3 regions of the Burkholderia sp. 22PA0099 genome follow, and region 2 is predicted to be linked to each of the others. Evidence: riboswitches for the same ligand, from Rfam matches in the RefSeq annotation. Region 2 holds a riboswitch; each other region holds the start of a gene.
What was found. A riboswitch is a leader RNA that binds a small molecule or an ion and turns the genes downstream of it on or off. The one in region 2 is predicted to bind glycine.

Region 1 (6,104 bases), 1.6 Mb from region 2:
CGGCCGCACCACGGTCGCGGCGATCGCCACCGGGCAGCCCGAGAAGGCGCGCGCCGCCTATCCGCAGGCGGCCGTGGTGGCCGATTTCGAGGCGCTGCTCGCGCACGCCGACGTCGAATGCGTGGTGATCGCCACGCCGAACGACACCCACTTCGATCTGGCCCGCCGCACGCTGGAAGCGGGCAAGCACGTGGTGGTCGACAAGCCGGTCACGCTGAGTTCGGCCGAGGCGCGCACGCTGGCGCGGCTCGCGGCGGACCGCGGGCTGGTGTTCGCGCCGTTCCACAACCGCCGCTGGGACGGCGATTTCCTCACCGTTCGCCAGCTCGTCGCGAGCGGCGAACTGGGCCGCATCACCTGGTTCGAATCGCACTTCGACCGCTTCCGCCCGCAGATCCGCCAGCGCTGGCGCGAGGACGCGACGCGCGGCGGCGGCCTGCTGTTCGATCTCGGCCCGCACCTGATCGACCAGGCGCTGGCGCTGTTCGGCGCGCCGGACACGGTCAGCGCGACGGTGCGCGCGCGCCGCGACGGCTCGGAGGCCGCCGACCTGATCCACCTGGTGCTCGGCTATCCGGACAAGGAAGTGGCGCTGCACGCGAGCGCGCTCGCGGCGATCGAGCCGGCGCGCTTCACCGTGCTCGGCACGCGCGGCGGCTATCAGAAGTTCGGGCTGGACACGCAGGAAGATCAACTCAAGGCGGGCCTGACGCCCGACGACGTCGAATTCGGCGGCGGCAACCACCCCGGCGTGCTGCATCTGCTCGACGGCGACGTCGAGACGGAACGCCCGGTGCCCACGCTCGACGGTCAGTACGCCGAGTTCTACCGCGCGCTGGCTGCCTCGATCCACGATCGCGCGCCGTTCCCGGTGACGGCCCAGGATGCCGTCGACGTGATGGCGATCATCGAGCTGGCCGATCGCAGCGAGCGCGAAGGCCGCCGCCTGCCGTTCGTGCGCGAAACGTTTTGACACCGGCGTACGCGCTCGCCGGTACAAACCGTTACAAAAGTCTCGGGAACCCGAACTGACTTAGGAATAGTCTCAATCGTGCTTAAAACGGCCGGCCCCGAGAGGGCCGGCTTCGTTTTCGGCACGCCGCACCCGCATTCGCGCCTCACCGATCCGCCACAAGGAGAACGATTCATGCAACGGTTGATCCGTACGGCCCTCGGCGCCGCCCTCGTCGCCTCGCTGGCCGCGTGCGTGGTCACGCCGCCGCCGAAGCGATGGACGCCGCGTCCGCGCCCCGTTCAACCGGCCCCCGTCCAGCCGACGCTGCCGCCCCCGCCGCAACCGGCGCCGCCGCCGGTGGGCGTCGAGCGCATGAACGACATCCTGGCCCGGATCGACAGCCTCGGCGGGCGCATCGATTCGCGCGTGACGGGTGGCGCCTATCCGCCCCCGCAAGGCCGCGCGCTGCATCGCCGGCTCGACGTGATCCGCCAGGAAGCGAACGACATGAGCGCCCAGCACGGCGGCGGCCTGACCGCCGACGAACAGCGCGTGCTGAACCAGGAACTCGATACGGCCGCGCGCGCGATCGGCGTGTAAGCGGTGGGTGTGGGCGGGTGAGCGCGACGTGCGCCGCCGGCTCCGCGCCGTTCTTTCTCCGTCTTCGTTTCATCTCGCAAGCCGCCGTGACGCGGCATCGCGTGGCGCGCCGTCGGCTCCGCGCCCGGCTTTTCCCTCTCCGTTCATCTCGCAAGCCGCCATGGCGCGGCCTCGCGCGGCGCGCCGTCGGCTCCGCGCCCGGCTTTCTCCCTCTCCGTTCATCTCGCAAGCCGCCATGGCGCGGCACCGCGCGGCGCGCCGTCGGCTCCGCGCCCGGCTTTCTCCCTCTCCGTTTCATCCCGCAAGCCGCCATGGCGCGGCCTCGCGCGGCGCTCCCGGAGCCCGCTCCGCGCGACTTGTTCACCGCTCGCCCACCGGTTATCCCAAGGCTTGTCCACCGCGAACGGGCAGTTGCCCACCGCTTATCCCACGGTTTTCCGGCCCCCTTTCCACAGCTTTTTCAGCGCTTTTCCACCCGGTTATCCACCGCCTTATCCCACACTTCGCCCCTGCTTACCCACCCGTTATCCACCGCCTGCCCACCGCTTATCCCCAGCAAATCCCGCGCTTGCCCACGTAGTCATCCACACGATTTTCCACAGCCGAACAGCCGGTTACCCCCTGCCGTTCCACACCTTGTCCACCGGCTTATCCCCAGCCTCGCCACGCAGGCGTGCGACATCCGCCTGCCGCCAGGCGACATGAATTTGCGCAAATTGACAAGCCGTTGGGCCTCGCGTACATTCGCCGGCACGCGTCGGGAGAGCGCGCAGCAGCCGGTACATCGGCTCGCCGCGCCGCCGAAGGGGCACACCCGCAAACTCTCAGGCAAAAGGACCGACCGCGTCGAAACACCGTGCGCGCCGCCAATGCGGCGCGTCGCGCGTTTCGAACTCTGGAGAGCGGCAGTAGCCCGTGCGAACGCACCGGCAAGCTGCCCACCGAAGGGGCGCGCGCAGGCCGGTCACGGCCGCGCAATCTCTCAGGTACCAAGGACAGAGGGGCTTGGCAAGGATTCACTGGCGTCGTGTCGCCCGTGCATCCCGCGAATTGCCAGATCGTTGTCACGCTCGCGCACCCGCGCGGACGGAACCCCGAGGCCCCGATGACCGCACTCAAACACACCCCGCTTCACGCCGCGCATACGGCGCTCAATGCCCGCATGGTCGATTTCGGCGGCTGGGACATGCCCGTGAACTACGGCTCCCAGCTCGACGAGCACCGTGCCGTGCGCACCGATGCGGGCATGTTCGACGTGTCGCACATGTGCGTCGTCGATTTCCGCGGCGAGCGCGTGCGCGCGTTCTTCGAGCACGCCATCGCCAACCACGTCGGCAAGCTGCAAACCCCGGGCAAGGCGCTCTATTCGTGCCTGCTGAACCCGGAAGGCGGCGTGATCGACGACCTGATCGTCTATTACTTCACCGAAAACTTCTTCCGCGTGGTGGTCAACGCCGGCACCGCCGAGAAAGATCTCGCCTGGTTCGCGCGCCTGAACGCCGACGGCGGCTTCGGCCTCGAGATCACGCCGCGCCGCGAGCTGGCGATCGTCGCCGTGCAAGGCCCGAACGCGCGCGCCAAGGCCTGGGACACGATTCCCGCCGCCCGCGCCGCCACCAGCGAACTGAAGCCGTTCAACGCCGCGCAGGTCGCCGGCACGCCGTTCGGCGACCTCACCGTTGCCCGCACCGGCTACACGGGCGAGGACGGCTTCGAGATCATCGTGCCGGCCAGCCACGTCGAAGCGCTGTGGAATGCGCTGGTCGCCCAGGGCGTGCGCCCGGCCGGGCTCGGCGCGCGCGACACGCTGCGCCTCGAAGCCGGCATGAACCTCTACGGCCAGGACATGGACGACACCGTCTCGCCGCTCGACGCGGGCCTGGCCTGGACGGTCGACCTCGCCGCCCCGCGCGATTTCGTCGGCCGCGCCGCGCTCGAAGCCAACGGCCAGCGCGCCGCCTTCGTCGGCCTGATCCTGCTGAAGGAAAACGGCAAGGCCGGCGGCGTGCTGCGCGCCCACCAGAAGGTCGTCACCGCGCACGGCGAAGGCGAGATCACGAGCGGCACCTTCTCGCCCACCATGCAGGAATCGATCGCGTTCGCGCGCGTGCCGGCCGGCGTATCGGCGGGCGATGCGGTGCAGGTGCAAATCCGGGACAAAAACCTTCCCGCGCGCGTGGTAAAACTCCCGTTCGTGCGCAACGGCAAGGTGCTGGCCGTCTGACGGCCCCCTCCCGCGCGCACGGCGAACTTCAACGCACAAAACCCAATCAGGAGCATCCGATGAGCAACGTCCCGGCCGATCTGAAATACACCGACGAACACGAATGGATCCGCACCGAAGCTGACGGCACGCTGACGGTCGGCATCACCGATCACGCGCAGAGCACGCTCGGCGACATCGTCTTCCTCGAACTCCCGGAAGTCGGCAAGCAGTTCAAGGAAGGCGAAGCAGTCGGCGTCGTCGAATCGGTCAAGGCCGCTTCCGACATCTACTCGCCGGTATCGGGCGAGATCCTCGCCGTCAACGCCGACGCGATCGACACGCCGGAATCGGTCAACGAAGACGCCTACGAAGCCTGGCTCTTCAAGATCAAGCTCGCCCCCGGCGCCAGCACCGACAAGCTGATCGACGCAGCCGCGTACACCAAGCTGATCGACTAAGCGTTTTACGACCCGCGCGGCGCGCCCGGCTCCGGTGCGCGCCGCCACCCCGCAGGACATGCCATGAAGCTCGACCATCCGGATCACCTGATGAACCGCACGCCCCTCTCGCTCGCCGCGCTCGAAACGCACGACGCGTTCGCCGAACGCCATATCGGCCCCGACGCCGCCAGCCAGCAGGCGATGCTCGACACGCTCGGCTTCGCGTCGCGCGCGGCGCTGATGGATGCGGTGATTCCCGCCGCGATCCGCCGCGACGAAACGCTGCCGCTCGGCCCGTTCACGCAGCCGAAAAGCGAAGCGGAAGCGCTCGCCGCGCTGCGCGAGCTGGCGAATCAGAACCAGGTGTTCCGGACCTTCATCGGCCAGGGCTATTACAACGCGCATACGCCGGCCGTGATCCTGCGTAACGTGCTCGAAAATCCGGCCTGGTACACGGCCTACACGCCGTACCAGCCCGAAATCTCGCAAGGCCGCCTCGAAGCGCTGCTGAACTTCCAGCAAATGGTGACCGACCTCACCGGCCTCGCCATCTCGAACGCCTCGCTGCTCGACGAGGCCACCGCCGCCGCCGAGGCGATGACGCTGCTGCAACGCAACGGCAAGCCGAAGTCGAACCGCTTCTTCGTGGCCGACGACGTGCTGCCGCAAACGCTCGAAGTGATTCGCACGCGCGCCGTGCCGGTCGGCATCGAAATCGTCACCGGCCCGGCCGCGCAAGCCGCCGAGGCCAACGCGTTCGGCGTGCTGCTGCAATACCCGGGCGTGGACGGCGACGTGCGCGACTACCGCGCGCTGACCGAAGCCGTGCACGCGGCCGGCGGCCACGTGGTGGTGGCGGCCGACCTGCTCGCGCTGACGGTGCTGACGCCGCCGGGCGAATGGGGCGCGGATGTCGCGATCGGCAACACCCAGCGCTTCGGCGTGCCGGTCGGCTTCGGCGGCCCGCACGCCGCGTACCTCGCGGTGCGCGACGAATTCAAGCGGCAGATGCCGGGCCGGCTGGTCGGCGTGACCGTCGATGCGCAAGGCAAGCCGGCGATGCGCCTCGCGCTGCAAACGCGCGAGCAGCACATCCGCCGCGAGAAGGCCACCTCCAACGTGTGTACGGCGCAGGCGTTGCTCGCCATCATGGCCAGCTCGTACGCCGTCTATCACGGCCCGCGCGGCCTCAAGACCATCGCGCTGCGCGTGAACCGCATCGCCGGCCTGCTGGCCGCGGGCCTCGGGCAGCTCGGCTTCGCGCTCGTCAACGACACGTTCTTCGACACGCTGACCATCGAAGCCGGCGCGCAGGCCACGGCGCTGCACGACGCGGCGCGCGGCAAGCGCATCAACCTGCGCCGCGCCGGCGAAACGCGCGTCGGCGTGTCGATCGACGAAACCACCACGCGCGCCGACCTGGCCGACCTGCTGGCCGTGTTCGCCACGGTGGCGGGGGCCGCCGCGCCGTCGGTCGAGGAACTCGACGCCGCGCTGCCGGGCGCGCCGGTGCTGCCGGCCGACCTCGAACGCACCAGCGCCTACCTGACGCACCCGGTGTTCAACCGCCATCATTCGGAAACGGAAATGCTGCGCTACCTGCGCAGCCTGTCGGACAAGGATCTCGCGCTAGACCGCTCGATGATCCCGCTCGGCTCGTGCACGATGAAGCTGAACGCCACCTCGGAAATGCTGCCGGTCACCTGGCCCGAATTCGGCCAGATCCACCCGTTCGCGCCGGAAGATCAAACGGTGGGCTATCGCACCATGATCGCCCAGCTCGAACAGATGCTGGTGGCGGCCACCGGCTATGCGGCCGTGTCGCTGCAGCCGAACGCCGGCTCGCAGGGCGAATACGCGGGCCTGCTGATCATCGACGCGTATCACGCCTCGCGCGGCGAAG
Region 2 (6,104 bases):
GATTCCTCTGCCGGCAAGATGTGCCCGGCTGCGCTGCTGCCGGACCGCAAAACAGCAGTCTGGCGGTCGACGGCTCGCCAGGCTATGGGACAGGGACGAAAAAAAGCCGGGCATTCAGCCCGGCCAAACGACCCCGCCACGACTTCCGGAACGAACCACGGGGCCGGTCCTGCTCTCTCTGTTCGTTGTTGTTGTCAGAACGCGTCAGGAAGCCTTACCAGCGGTAGCCCACACCGGCACCCGCGCCCACCGAGCCGCGCGTGTTGGTGGTCAGCGAACCCTTGACCATCCACTTTTGCGTGGCGGTCGACAGGCCGAGCGCCATCGCCGACTGGCCGCCGTACGTGCCGCCCGCGATCGACACCACGCGTTCGCCCGGCAGCACCGCCTGCGGCAAATTCGCCATCGCCATCGCCGAGGCGGAGCCGGCGGCCGCATCCTTGCGGTAGCCGTCCACATCCGAACGCAGCTGGCCGACCTGCTGGTTCGTGTAGGCGTTGGCGCGCTGCACGCCGTTGTCGACAGCCGAGTTCAACTGGCCGACGTTCGCCGCGTCCGTGTCCGCCACACCGGCCGCGACGTTGGTCACGCGCTGGCCGGCACCGTCGACGGGGCCGCCGTTACCCGCATCCCGGCCGGTATTGCCGGTATTGCCGGCATAGCCCGTGCTCGCCAGGGCATCGACCCGCGAGGTCAGCTCGAACAGTTGGCCGCCGTTCACGGCGTCGGTGCTGTTCGCCGCGATGCGGCCTGCCGCGACGTTCGTGAGCGCCACCGTCTGCGCCGCGCCGATCCCGCCGAGCGTGACCATGCCGCGGTTCGAGCCGGCGTCGTACACGAGCGCGTCGAGCGTCGAGCCGTCGCTGCCCACCAGGCCGGCCTGCTTCAGTTGCGCGACGTTCACCGCGTCGGTGTCGGCGGTGCCGGCCGCGACGTTGGTGATCTGGCGTTCGGCGCCCGCCGCGCCCACCGAGACGGTGTTGGCGCGATTGGCGACGCTGCCCTGGCCGAGTGCGACGGCGTTGGTGGCGCCGGCTTGCACTTGCGCGCCGAAGCCGATCGCGGTGCCGTTGAGTTCCGATACCGTGCTGTTCGCGCCCAACGCGGTCGATTGGACCGTGGCGGCGTTTGCGAGTGCACCGATCGCGGTGCCCGAGCCGATTGCGTGCGCTTGATAACCGAGTGCCGACGCGGGATTGCCCAGACCGGTGGAGTCGGCCAGCGCCTGATCGCCGATCGCGATGTCCGCGACCTTGTTGGCGGTCGCCTTGTAGCCGACGGCCACGGCGGCTTGCGAATTCGCGGCTGCGCCGTAGCCGATCGCCGCCGCCAGCGACGAATTCGCGGTGGCGGCCGCCCCGAGCGCAACGGAGTCGTAGCTGTTGGCCGCTGCTTTCACGCCAATGGCGACCGAGCTCGAACCGGTGGTCAGCGCGCTGTTGCCGAGTGCGACCGAGTTGTAGCTGTTGGTCTGCGCGCCGTTGCCGATCGCGACGGAGTTATAGCTGTTGGCCGCTGCCTTCACGCCAATGGCGACCGAGCTGCTGCCGGCGGTGCTGGCCGCGTGACCGAGCGTCACCGAATCGGACGAGGCGCTCAGGGCGTCTTCCCCAATCGATACCGAGCTATGTCCGAGCGTCTTCGCATTGGTGCCGACCGCCACCGAATCGTAGCTGCCGCTGTTGGCATTGAGGCCCAGCGCGATCGCTCCGCCGCCACCGTTCGACAGCGAGCCCTGGCCGATGGCGATGTTGCCGGCGCTGCCCGATGCCGCTACCGCGTTGTTGCCCAGTGCGACAGCCCCGGCGCCCGAGGCGCTGGCACCCGCGCCGATCGCGCTGGCGCCTGCCGATGCGGCGATGGCGCCGTGGCCGAGGGCGGTCGAGTCGGCGCCATTCGCGGCGGCCGACGCGCCGGCTGCCACTGCGTTCGCGCCCTTGGCCGTGGCGGAATCGTCGACGGTGGCCGAGCCCTTCGCCACGAAGTAGTCGCTGGTCGAAGCGGCATGGGCTGCGTTCACGCCGCCAAACATGGCGCCGACGAGGAAGGTGGTGGTGACTGCGCGTTGGATCAGTGAGGTTTTCATGGTTCGCTCCAGTAGGTTTTAACCGATGAGTTCACTTTACAAAGTGCTGACCATCGGTGATATCTGACCGGTTTCGAACCGCATAGGACTAGTACTAAAACCGGAAAACGCCGGCGCGACGGCGATGCGGGCACCGGTGGTCGAGTCAATTCCGTACCGGCTGAATGGCGGGCGAAAGAGGCGGTCGATGCCCTGGCGGGGGCGCGAAAATCCATACCGGGGCACGCGTCGCGGGGTCGCCGTGGAGGCTTCGACGCCGTGTATCGGCAGATCGGTGTCGAGGACGAGCGCGCGGTAAGGGATATCGCGTTTTCGTTGGCCGTTCCGCATTGCGTATGGTAAGTTTGCGGTCGTTCTACACGTGCATCACGGGAGAGACCGCTTGCTCAAGTCAAGCGGCGCCGACGGAGCAACCGCCCCGGAAACTCTCAGGCAAAAGGACCGTGATGCGGGAACACTCTGGAGAGCGGCGCCTTGCGCGCCCACCGAAGGGGAGCCGCGCCGCGATGTCATGCGGGATGTGGCGAAACTCTCAGGTAAACGGACAGATGGGGCAAATGCGCCGGCGGCACGGATCGCCGGCAATGCTCAACACTGTCTGGACCATCACATGTCACGAATCGCCATCATTGGCGCCGGCATTACCGGCGTCACGACCGCCTATGCGCTCTCGCAACGCGGCCACAGCGTCACCGTCTTCGAACGGCACCGCTATGCCGCGATGGAAACCTCCTTCGCCAACGGCGGCCAGCTCTCGGCCAGCAATGCGGAAGTCTGGAACAGCCGGGCCACGGTACTGAAGGGGTTGCGGTGGATGTTCACGCGCGACGCGCCGCTGCTCCTGAACCCGCGCCCCAGTGCGCACAAGTACGGCTGGATCGCCGAATTCCTCGGGAAGATCCCGCGCTACGAAGCGAACACGATCGAGACCGTGCGGCTGGCGATCGCCGCCCGTGCCCATCTGTTCGAGATTGCGGAGCGCGAGGGCATCGAGTTCGATCACGAGCGGCGCGGTATTTTGCACTTCTATGCAACGCGCAAGGAGCACGACGCGGCCACGCGCGTGAACACCTTGCTGCGTGCAGGCGGGCTGGACCGTCGAGCGGTGACGCCGGAGGAGATGCGCGCGATCGAGCCGGCGCTTCAGGGCAGTTTCCACGGCGGATTCTTTACGGAGTCCGATTCAACCGGCGACATTCACAAATTTACCCGGGGGCTGTCGTCGGCCTGCGAGCGTCGCGGCGTGCAATTTCATTACGACACGGCGGTCGGCGGCATCGAGTCGATCGAGGGCGGCCGGATCTCGATCGCCTCCGGGCGGCAACAGGAGGTTTTCGATCGTGTCGTCATCTGCGCCGGGGTCGGCAGTAAGCAGTTCGCCGCGATGGTGGGCGACCACGTGAACGTCTATCCGGTCAAAGGGTATTCGATCACCGTGCAACTGGACGATGCACCGAGCCGCGACGGCGCGCCCTGGGTCAGCCTGCTCGACGATCGCGCGAAGATCGTGACCAGCCGTCTGGGCGCGGATCGTTTCCGGGTTGCCGGCACGGCGGAATTCAATGGCGCGAACCGGGACATTCGCGCGGATCGGATCGAGCCTTTGGTCGATTGGGTGCGCCGCTACTTTCCCGCCGTCTCGACGTCTCGCGTGGTGCCGTGGGCGGGCTTGCGGCCGATGTTGCCGAGCATGCTGCCGCGAGTGGGGCGTGGCAAGCGCCCGGGCGTCTTCTACAACACCGGGCATGGGCATCTCGGCTGGACCTTGTCGGCGGCAACGGCGGAAGCCGTGACGTCGGTGATCGGCGAGGGTTGAATTCGCGGCATTGACCGACTGCCCGGATGCGGTCCGAACCTCGCTGCGACGAGATGAGCGAATTCGCACAGAGATTGAGCGAAACCGTCGCGATCATGCCGATATTTGATGACAGAATGGCTCACGTTCCCTGGACATCAACGATACCCGCCATGATCGCTTCACCGTTCGACACCGCGCCGCGTTGCGCTCGCGCATCACGCTGCCCGCAGCCGATCGTTGCCACGCTCGAATCGCCCGTGCCGTGGCCGACGCGCTCGCTGTCGGATGTCCCATGAATGCCGACCTGTCGGCAGAGAGCGAGGCCGCCGACCGCCTCGCCGAGGCAATCCGGTTCGGAGCGGGTTCACGCAGCGTACTGTCCAGGCCCGAGGTGGGCGCGGCGGGGCATATCGTGCAACGCTCCGATCTGACCTCGCGTCGGATCGTGGTCGGTCAGGCAACGCTGATTCTCGTCGAGGAGGGCACCAAGCGGATTCGCTGGCGTGGCGGCGAGGGCGTCGCGAACCCCGGGGCGGCGTTCACGCTGCAGGCCGGTGAACGCGTCGACATCTCCAACACGCCCGGCCGAAGCGGCCTCTACCGTGCGCTCTGGATCAACTGGAGTGCGGCGCTGCTCGCGATGCCCGAGCCGGTCAGGCGCCGGCCGAGCCCGCGCGTGGCCGTGCATGCCGGCTTGGGCGACGCGTTTCGCGCATCGTTCTATCGCGCCTTCAATGGCTTGCAACCGGCCGAAGGCCTGCCGCCGGCGATCGCGGCGAGCCGTTTGCGGGAAGTGCTGCTGTGGCTCGCCGAACGCGGTTTTCATTTTTCGTCCCTGGCGTCGGCGCCGGCGTCGTTCGGCGAGCAGGTTCGCACGCTGCTTGCCGCGGATCTGTCGACGGCGTGGTCGATGGAACGCGTCGCCGACGAAATCGCAACCAGCGTGCCGACACTGCGAAGAAAGCTGGCGGCGGAGGACACATCGTTTCGCCGGCTTCAGCAGGATGTCCGCATGTCGCATGCGCTGGCGTTGCTTCAGAACACCGATGTGCCTGTACTGGAGATCGCCCTGGCCACCGGTTATGCCTCCGCATCCCGCTTCTCGGCTCGCTTCCGTGAGCGGTTCGGCTATCTGCCCACCGACGTTCGCGGACAACGCCGTGGGCGCTCGGCGTCGTTCGCCCGCCATCTCGGCGCGCCGGACGGTGTCTAGCCACCGCATCGCTCATCGCCGTCTCGCTCGCTACATTTCATACCGAGGAACACATGCCATGCTGAAAATTCATCATCTGGGTCATTCGCAATCCGAACGGATCATCTGGCTCTGCGAGGAGCTGGACCTTCCCTTCGAACTGGAGAAGTATCAACGGGATGCCGTCACACGCCTGTCGCCGCCTGAATTGAAAGCGCTGCATCCTCTCGGCGCCGCGCCGCTGGTCGAGGTCGACGGCGCGTGCCTGGCCGAATCGGCCGCGATCGTCGAATTCATCCTCGCGCGATACGGGCATGGGCGGCTGCAGTTCGATTCGTCGCATCCGGCGTTCGCGTCCTATCTCTACTGGTTTCATTTTGCCAACGGCAACCTGCAGCCGGTCATGCTTCGATCGATGACCGTGGAGCGCTGCGGATTGCCGGCCGATCATCCGGTGTTGACGTCGACCCGGGGGCGGCTCGACAAGGTGCTGCGCCTGATCGACGACCGGCTGGCGCACAGCGCCTATCTCGCCGGCGACACGTTCACGGCGGCGGACATCATGAACGTGTTTTCACTGACGACGATGCGCCTGTTTCATCCGGTCGATCTCGCGCCTTACCCCGGCATACTGGCTTACCTCCAGCGTATCGGCGCGCGGCCCGCGTATCGTCGGGCGATGGAGAAGGGCGATCCGGACCTGACGCCGTTGCTGACCTGAGCGCGCGCAACGTAGCGGCGCATCCGATATCGCATCGAGCAGGGCCACCGCAGCAACGCATCGCGCGCCTCGTCCACCCGATACCCCTGCTCGAATCGCGGCCATTGTTGCGCCGCCGACCGACTTCCCGGCCCCCTGCTACGATCCCCGTCGAGACGGCACACGAGGCGCCCGGCGCCCCGGTCAGCCCTCGCTTCTCCCCCATCCCGACGGCACGCATTGGAGACACCCCATGGATCTCGGTATCAAAGGACGCACCGCGCTGATCACCGGCGCATCGAAAGGCATCGGCCTGGCCAGCGCGATC
Region 3 (6,104 bases), on a different replicon from region 2:
AGGTCGCCATCGCCTGGGTCGCCGCGCACGGCGGGCTGCCGCTGATCGGGCCGCGTTCGCTGCCGCAGCTCGTCAGCAACCTCGGTGCGGCGAATCTGACATTGAGCGCCGAGCAGCTCGCCCGACTCGATGCGGTCAGCGCCCCCGCGGTCAAGGCCGCCACGGTCGCCGCGGTATCCGACTCGAACACCGATACCGCGCTGCCGCTCCTCCCGGTTGCCTGACGCAGCGCGTTCGGCGCCCTCCCATCCTGCTTCGTTTTCCTGAACAATATGAACACTCACCTTCCGGCCCCGGGCAGCATCGCCGACATGAAAGCCGGCGAAATTGCCCTGCTCGCCGACGCCGATCAGCGCGCGGCTCACTATCTCGAGTCGGTCGAAACCCGGCGTGTCTTTCCCACGCCGGAGGCGCTCGCGGCCTTGGCCGCGTTCGACGAACCGCTCCCCGAACAGGGACGCTCCGCGCACGATACGCTGGCGCTGCTCGACGACATCGGCTCGCCCGCCACGGTGGCCTCGAACGGGCCGCGCTATTTCGGTTTCGTCGTGGGAGCGTCGTTGCCGGGCGCGGCCGCGGCCGAGCGGCTGATGATGGCGTGGGATCAGGGCGCGCCGCTGGCCATGGCATCGCCCGTCAGTGCGCGCATCGAGGCAGTGGCCGGCAACTGGCTGCTCGAGGCGCTCGATCTGCCGCGAGGCAGCGCCGTCGGCTTCGGCACGTCGGCCACGGCATGCGGGCTGAGTTGCCTGGCGGCCGCGCGGCGCGCCTTGCTCAAGCGGGCCGGATGGGATCTCGACACGAAGGGGCTGTACGGTGCGCCGCAAATCCGCGTGGTGGTATCGGCGCGGATTCACGTGGTGGTGCTCAAGGCGTTGCGGGTGCTCGGCTTCGGCACGGAGCAGGTCATTCCGGCGGCCACTGACGCGCACGGCCGCGTCGATCCCGAGCGCCTGCCCGAACTCGACGCCAACACCATCCTTTGCCTGCAGGCCGGCGAGGTCAACACCGGCGAATTCGATCCGTTCGCAGCGCTCATTCCGAAGGCAAAGGCGCAAGGCGCATGGGTACACGTGGATGGCGCGTTCGGCTTGTGGGCGCGGGCATCGCAGGCGTTGCGGCACCATACGGACGGTGTGGAACTCGCGGACAGCTGGACCACGGACGGGCACAAGTGGCTGAATACGCCCTACGACTGCGCGATGGCGATCTGCCGCGATCCCGACGCATTGGCGGAAACCTTGAGCAGCGATGCCGTCTACGCCACCGGCTCGCGCCTGGCCCAGAAGAACCTCACGCTCGAATTCTCCCGACGCCCTCGCGGCATCACGATTTGGGCCGCGCTGCGCACGCTCGGCCAGCAAGGCGTGGCCGCGATGGTGGAACGTCATTGCGCCCAGGCGACCAGATTGGCGCACGGGTTGCGCGATGCCGGTTTCGACGTGCTGAATCGCGTTGTCCTCAACCAGGTATTGGTTCGGGGAGAAAACGATGCGCAGACTGCTGCGATCCGGCAGGCCGTTGAAAGCTCGGGTGAAGCCTGGTTCGGGCCGGCGGTGTGGGACGGGCGCCCTGCATTCCGCCTCAGCGTATCGTCGTGGCGCACCGAAGATGCGGATATCGACAGGACCATCGCGCTGCTTCGGAGCGCACGCGACACGGCCTGATCACCGGCAAGTCATGCGGCGCTACCGCCCCTGCTCAATCACCGGGCGTATCGACGAGGCGACAATGCCGACCGCGACACGCCCGAATGACCGCACGCCTCAGTTCGTACCCTGAAGCGCATAAGTTTGCAGATGTGCAAAGGCGGTTCGCAAATACGGTGTCTCGATCCGATGGCGCGCCGCGCGGGCGATCATGTCGCCCACGATCGCGTCGGACTCGATGCGCGGCGCGCGCCGCGCGATGTCGCGCATCATCGACGCGGCCCAGGTCGAATCCGGGTCGAGCAGGAAACCGCGAACGCCGCTCACCGCCTGCTCGCCGAGGCCGAACCCCTCCGCCGCGGCCACGGCAAGCGATTCGTCGAGCAGCGCCTCGATCACGCCCTTGCCATCCGCCGTCCGCAAGATATCGCACAAGCGCCCGCGCATCAGGCAGGTCGCGGCGGCGCCCGAGCACAACATCACCCACTTCTGCCATAGGTCGGCTTCGACCCGCTCCGACGCCACGCGCAAACCCGGCGTGGATGCGATCGCCGCGTGGAAGCGGCGCACCAGATCGCGCTGCAGCGGATGGCGCGCACCGACAATCAGTTTGTCCTGACTGCCGGTGTGCACGACATGGCCGTCCTCTGCGAGCGACGCGGCGATATAGGACACGCCGCCCAGCACCCGTTCCCGCCCGACGCGACGGTCCAGCGTGTCGTACACCGCCATGCCGTTCAGCAATGCGAGCACACCGGTCGTGCCGGCGAGCGCGGGCGCCAGCGAATCCAGCGCGTCGTCGAGGTCGTAAGCCTTGCAGGTCAGCAAGACCAGGTCGTAGCCCGGCTCCACCGCATCCGCGGTCACGGCATTGACCGCCGCACCGAAATCCCCCAGCGCGCTCGACACGCGCAGGCCATCGCGAACCAAGGCGGCCGCGCGGTTCGGGCGCACGAGAAACGTCACGTTCGCGCCCGCCTGGATCAGACGCGAGCCATAGTAGCCGCCCAGCGCGCCAGCACCGAGGATCAGAACCCGAAGCCCTTCATGATGATTGCTCATATCTCCGCCATCGAATCGTTGTCCTGTACGCAGCCGGTATGCCGGACAGCGTGACATGCGGCTTGGCGCTCGCTGCACGGCTTCGAGCGCGATCATCGCCGCGGCTGGAATACTACTATTAAAGTAGTATTCCAGCCAGATATCGGAGACATGCCTAGCCGTCGATGTCTTCAACAACGACATGTGCGGTTCAATCAATCGGCGCCGATCACCGACGCGATAGCGGTGCCGCTCGAATCGTGACGCCGGTAATGCCGGCGCCGATGATGGCGATTCGTGACATGTGATGGTCCAGATCGAATTGAGCATCGCCGACGACAACCGCCGCCGGCGCCGATGCCCCATCTGTCCATTTACCTGAGAGTTTCGCCACCGCCCGGATTGCGCCACGGCGGTGGCTCCCCTTCGGTGGGCGGGCGAGGCGCCACTCTCCAGAGCGTTCTTGCATCACGGTCTTTTTGCTTGAGAGTTTCCGGGGCGGTTGCTCCGTCGGTGCCGCTCGCTCAAGCGGTCTCTCCCGTGATGCACGAATAGAACGATTGCCAATTTACCCTGAACGGCGTGCGCCATAATTCGGCAACGGGAAATCCATTACCGCGTGTCGGTTCCACCCCCAATCTCAAGTATTCCTATTCAAATAGTCGTTCAGTCGTGCCTCTCGACCGCCGGGTCAGTATCCGGCGCGTGACGATACGTTGTCGCGGGCGACGTTGCCGCCGGCCGTATGCGCATTGGCCTGCGCGACGGCCGAGATAATATCGATCGCCTCCTGCACCTGATCGCGGGTGATGTTCAGGTAAGGGATCGCGCGAACGCCGTCCGCACCGGACGGCAGGACATGCAGCCCCTTTTCGTAAAGCCGCTCGACGAATTCACCGGCCGGGAGCGACGATATGCCGAACCTCACGATGTTCGTTTCGACCGTGGACACATCGAGGGAAATGCCGGGTTGGCCCGCGATGCCGTTGGCCAGCATGCGCGCATGTTCGTGATCCTCATGAAGCCGCTCACGGTGATGGCGCAGTGCGTGCAACGCGCCGGCCGCGACGATCCCGGCCTGGCGGAACCCGCCACCGATCTGCTGCTTGAAACGACGCGCGCGCGCGATGAAATCACGAGAGCCAGCCAGCGCCGAACCCACGGGCGCGCCGAGCCCTTTCGAAAAGCACACGCTGACCGAGTCGAAATGGCGTGCGTATTCGCGCTCGGGAATCCCGGTGGCGGCTGTCGCATGCCAGAGCCTCGCGCCATCCAGGTGCAGTGCGAGGCCGCGCTGCCGGCCAAGCTCGCAAACGGCCTGCAGCTGCTCGATCGGCCACACCTTGCCGCCACCGATGTTGTGGGTGTTTTCCACACAGAGCAGCTTGATCGGGGCAGGAATCGTGGTGGGGAAAAATCGATGCGACACGCCGAGCGCATTCGCTACGTCGTCCGGCGTGAAGACGCCGCGCACACCGGGCAGCAGGCGCGGGAGTACCCCGGAGAACGCTGCCGGCGCGCCGCCTTCAAGAATATAGACGTGCGCATTCTGATCGAAGAGAACCGCGTCGCCCGGTTCCGTATGGGTGCGGATCGCGACCTGATTGGTCATCGTGCCGGTCACCATGTACACCGCGTCTTCCTTGCCCAGCAATTCCGCGACTTCTCGCTCAAGTGCCTTGACGGTCGGATCGTCGCCATACACGTCGTCGCCGACCGGCGCGTTGGCGATGGCCTGACGCATGGCCTGAGTCGGCTGGCTGCAGGTGTCACTTCGTAAATCGATCATGCTGTGCTCCCGGATAAGGTGGATGGTGAGCACAGCTTCGGCCACGCACCGGCCGGCGATTTGGACAAACTTGCTGATTTACTGCCGGGCGATACCGGGCGGCACGCCGAAAAAACGACTGAACTCCCGACTCAAGTGCCCTTGATCGCAGTAGCCGACATCGATGGCGACCTGTCGCAACGGTACGCCACGGAGCACGCGATGTTTGGCCAATGCAACACGACGCTGCACCAGATACGCATGAGGCGCGACCCCGACCGACTTCTTGAACTCGCGCAGCAGGTGATAAGCGCTCATACCCGCCACCTGGGCGATGGCATCGAGCGACGGGTTATCCACGAAATGGGCATCGATATAGTCGCGCGCCCGGCGCACTGCCCCGGGCATCGCGCCCCCGGCGGATGGCCGATGCGTCGCCGACGCGTGTCTCAGCACGAGTTGGGCCATCGCGGCGGTAAGCCGGGATGTTCTTTCAAGCTGGCTGGCGTCATCGGATTCGGAGCAAATGTGCGCAGCGCGAAACAACCGCATCGTGTCGGGGTCGTCCATTACGACGTCGGGAAAATGCACGGACCGCTGTGGCGCACCGTCCGCGTCCCGCAACAGTCCGAGCAGGCCCGACGTCGATACATACACCATGCGGTAATCCCAACCGCCTTCGACCGCTGGACGCCCCTCATGAAGCTGCCCCGGATTGATCACGCAGATCGCGCCCTGCGGCATGATCAGCCTTCGGCCACGGCCCTCGAGAAACGCCTGTGCACCGCGTTCGATCACGCCGATCGCAAACTCGTCGTGCGCATGCGGCGGGAACCGATGCGTGCGATAGCTGGCTGTCATCAGTTCGGCGTCGGCAAAGCCAGGCTCGCGCCAAAATTTTGCCTGGTTCGATCGGGATGGATGTGCTGTATCCATGGTCGTGACCCATAGTCGGTGGTGTCCGGGGATCATCCGGCAGGAACAGGTGCCGCGGTGCATTCGCGCCTTGCCCTGTCGAGCAAACCGGACGCATTGATTGTAGCTACATCTAAATAATCGTCAATGCTGCGAATCATGGGCTCATCACGCCCCTAACGGCGGCACGCGGCCCCGTTTTTTGTACAAAACCGCAATTTTGTCCATCTCCTATCACTTGGAAGCCGCGACGATACCTGGACGGCCGCGCTTCGATGCGCGTGCGCCGCTCCACGCAACCGTAACGGACGGCCCCCGACTACGACCTGGCACCGCTTTAAGCAGGCCGTGGCACGGACGGTTTCTGTCCAGCGTCCCTCTCATTCCAAGCGAGACACTTCCATGAATCATGCTGACCTCGAACACCTGACGACCTCGTTCCCATACCGGCGCAAGTATGACAATTTCATCGGTGGACAATGGGTTCCGCCCGTTGCCGGTGAATACTTCACCAATGTATCCCCAATTACCGGCCAGCCGCTTTGCGACGTACCACGCTCTCAGGCAGAAGATGTCGAACTGGCGTTGGACGCAGCGCACGGTGCCAAAGCGGCTTGGGCGGCGATCTCACCCGCCGAACGCGCACTGGTATTGCACCGGATCGCCGACCGGATGCAGGACAATCTCGAACGTCTCGCGGTTGCGGAAACGATCGACAACGGCAAGCCGAT

Region 1: another riboswitch for glycine. It lies ahead of gcvT (glycine cleavage system aminomethyltransferase GcvT); the one in region 2 lies ahead of AB4851_RS23145 (D-amino acid dehydrogenase).
Region 3: another riboswitch for glycine. It lies ahead of AB4851_RS10185 (ketopantoate reductase family protein); the one in region 2 lies ahead of AB4851_RS23145 (D-amino acid dehydrogenase).

The regions. Positions count from the first base shown of each region.
Region 1 is NZ_CP163165.1:130,243-136,346, forward strand. It holds gene AB4851_RS15820 (oxidoreductase) at 1-973, shown strand, start outside; gene AB4851_RS15825 (hypothetical protein) at 1,148-1,555, shown strand; glycine riboswitch at 2,304-2,406, shown strand; glycine riboswitch at 2,441-2,564, shown strand; gene gcvT (glycine cleavage system aminomethyltransferase GcvT) at 2,661-3,779, shown strand; gene gcvH (glycine cleavage system protein GcvH) at 3,839-4,219, shown strand; gene gcvP (aminomethyl-transferring glycine dehydrogenase) at 4,283-6,104, shown strand, end outside.
Region 2 is NZ_CP163165.1:1,695,066-1,701,169, forward strand. It holds gene AB4851_RS23140 (YadA family autotransporter adhesin) at 215-2,086, opposite strand; glycine riboswitch at 2,446-2,540, shown strand; gene AB4851_RS23145 (D-amino acid dehydrogenase) at 2,697-3,902, shown strand; gene AB4851_RS23150 (hypothetical protein) at 3,956-4,180, shown strand; gene AB4851_RS23155 (helix-turn-helix transcriptional regulator) at 4,177-5,097, shown strand; gene AB4851_RS23160 (glutathione S-transferase family protein) at 5,045-5,797, shown strand; gene AB4851_RS23165 (SDR family oxidoreductase) at 6,030-6,104, shown strand, end outside.
Region 3 is NZ_CP163164.1:2,273,258-2,279,361, reverse strand. It holds gene AB4851_RS10195 (aldo/keto reductase) at 1-224, shown strand, start outside; gene AB4851_RS10190 (pyridoxal phosphate-dependent decarboxylase family protein) at 312-1,667, shown strand; gene AB4851_RS10185 (ketopantoate reductase family protein) at 1,767-3,020, opposite strand; glycine riboswitch at 3,056-3,147, opposite strand; glycine riboswitch at 3,152-3,241, opposite strand; gene AB4851_RS10180 (threonine aldolase family protein) at 3,382-4,479, opposite strand; gene AB4851_RS10175 (AraC family ligand binding domain-containing protein) at 4,558-5,394, opposite strand; gene adh (aldehyde dehydrogenase) at 5,776-6,104, shown strand, end outside.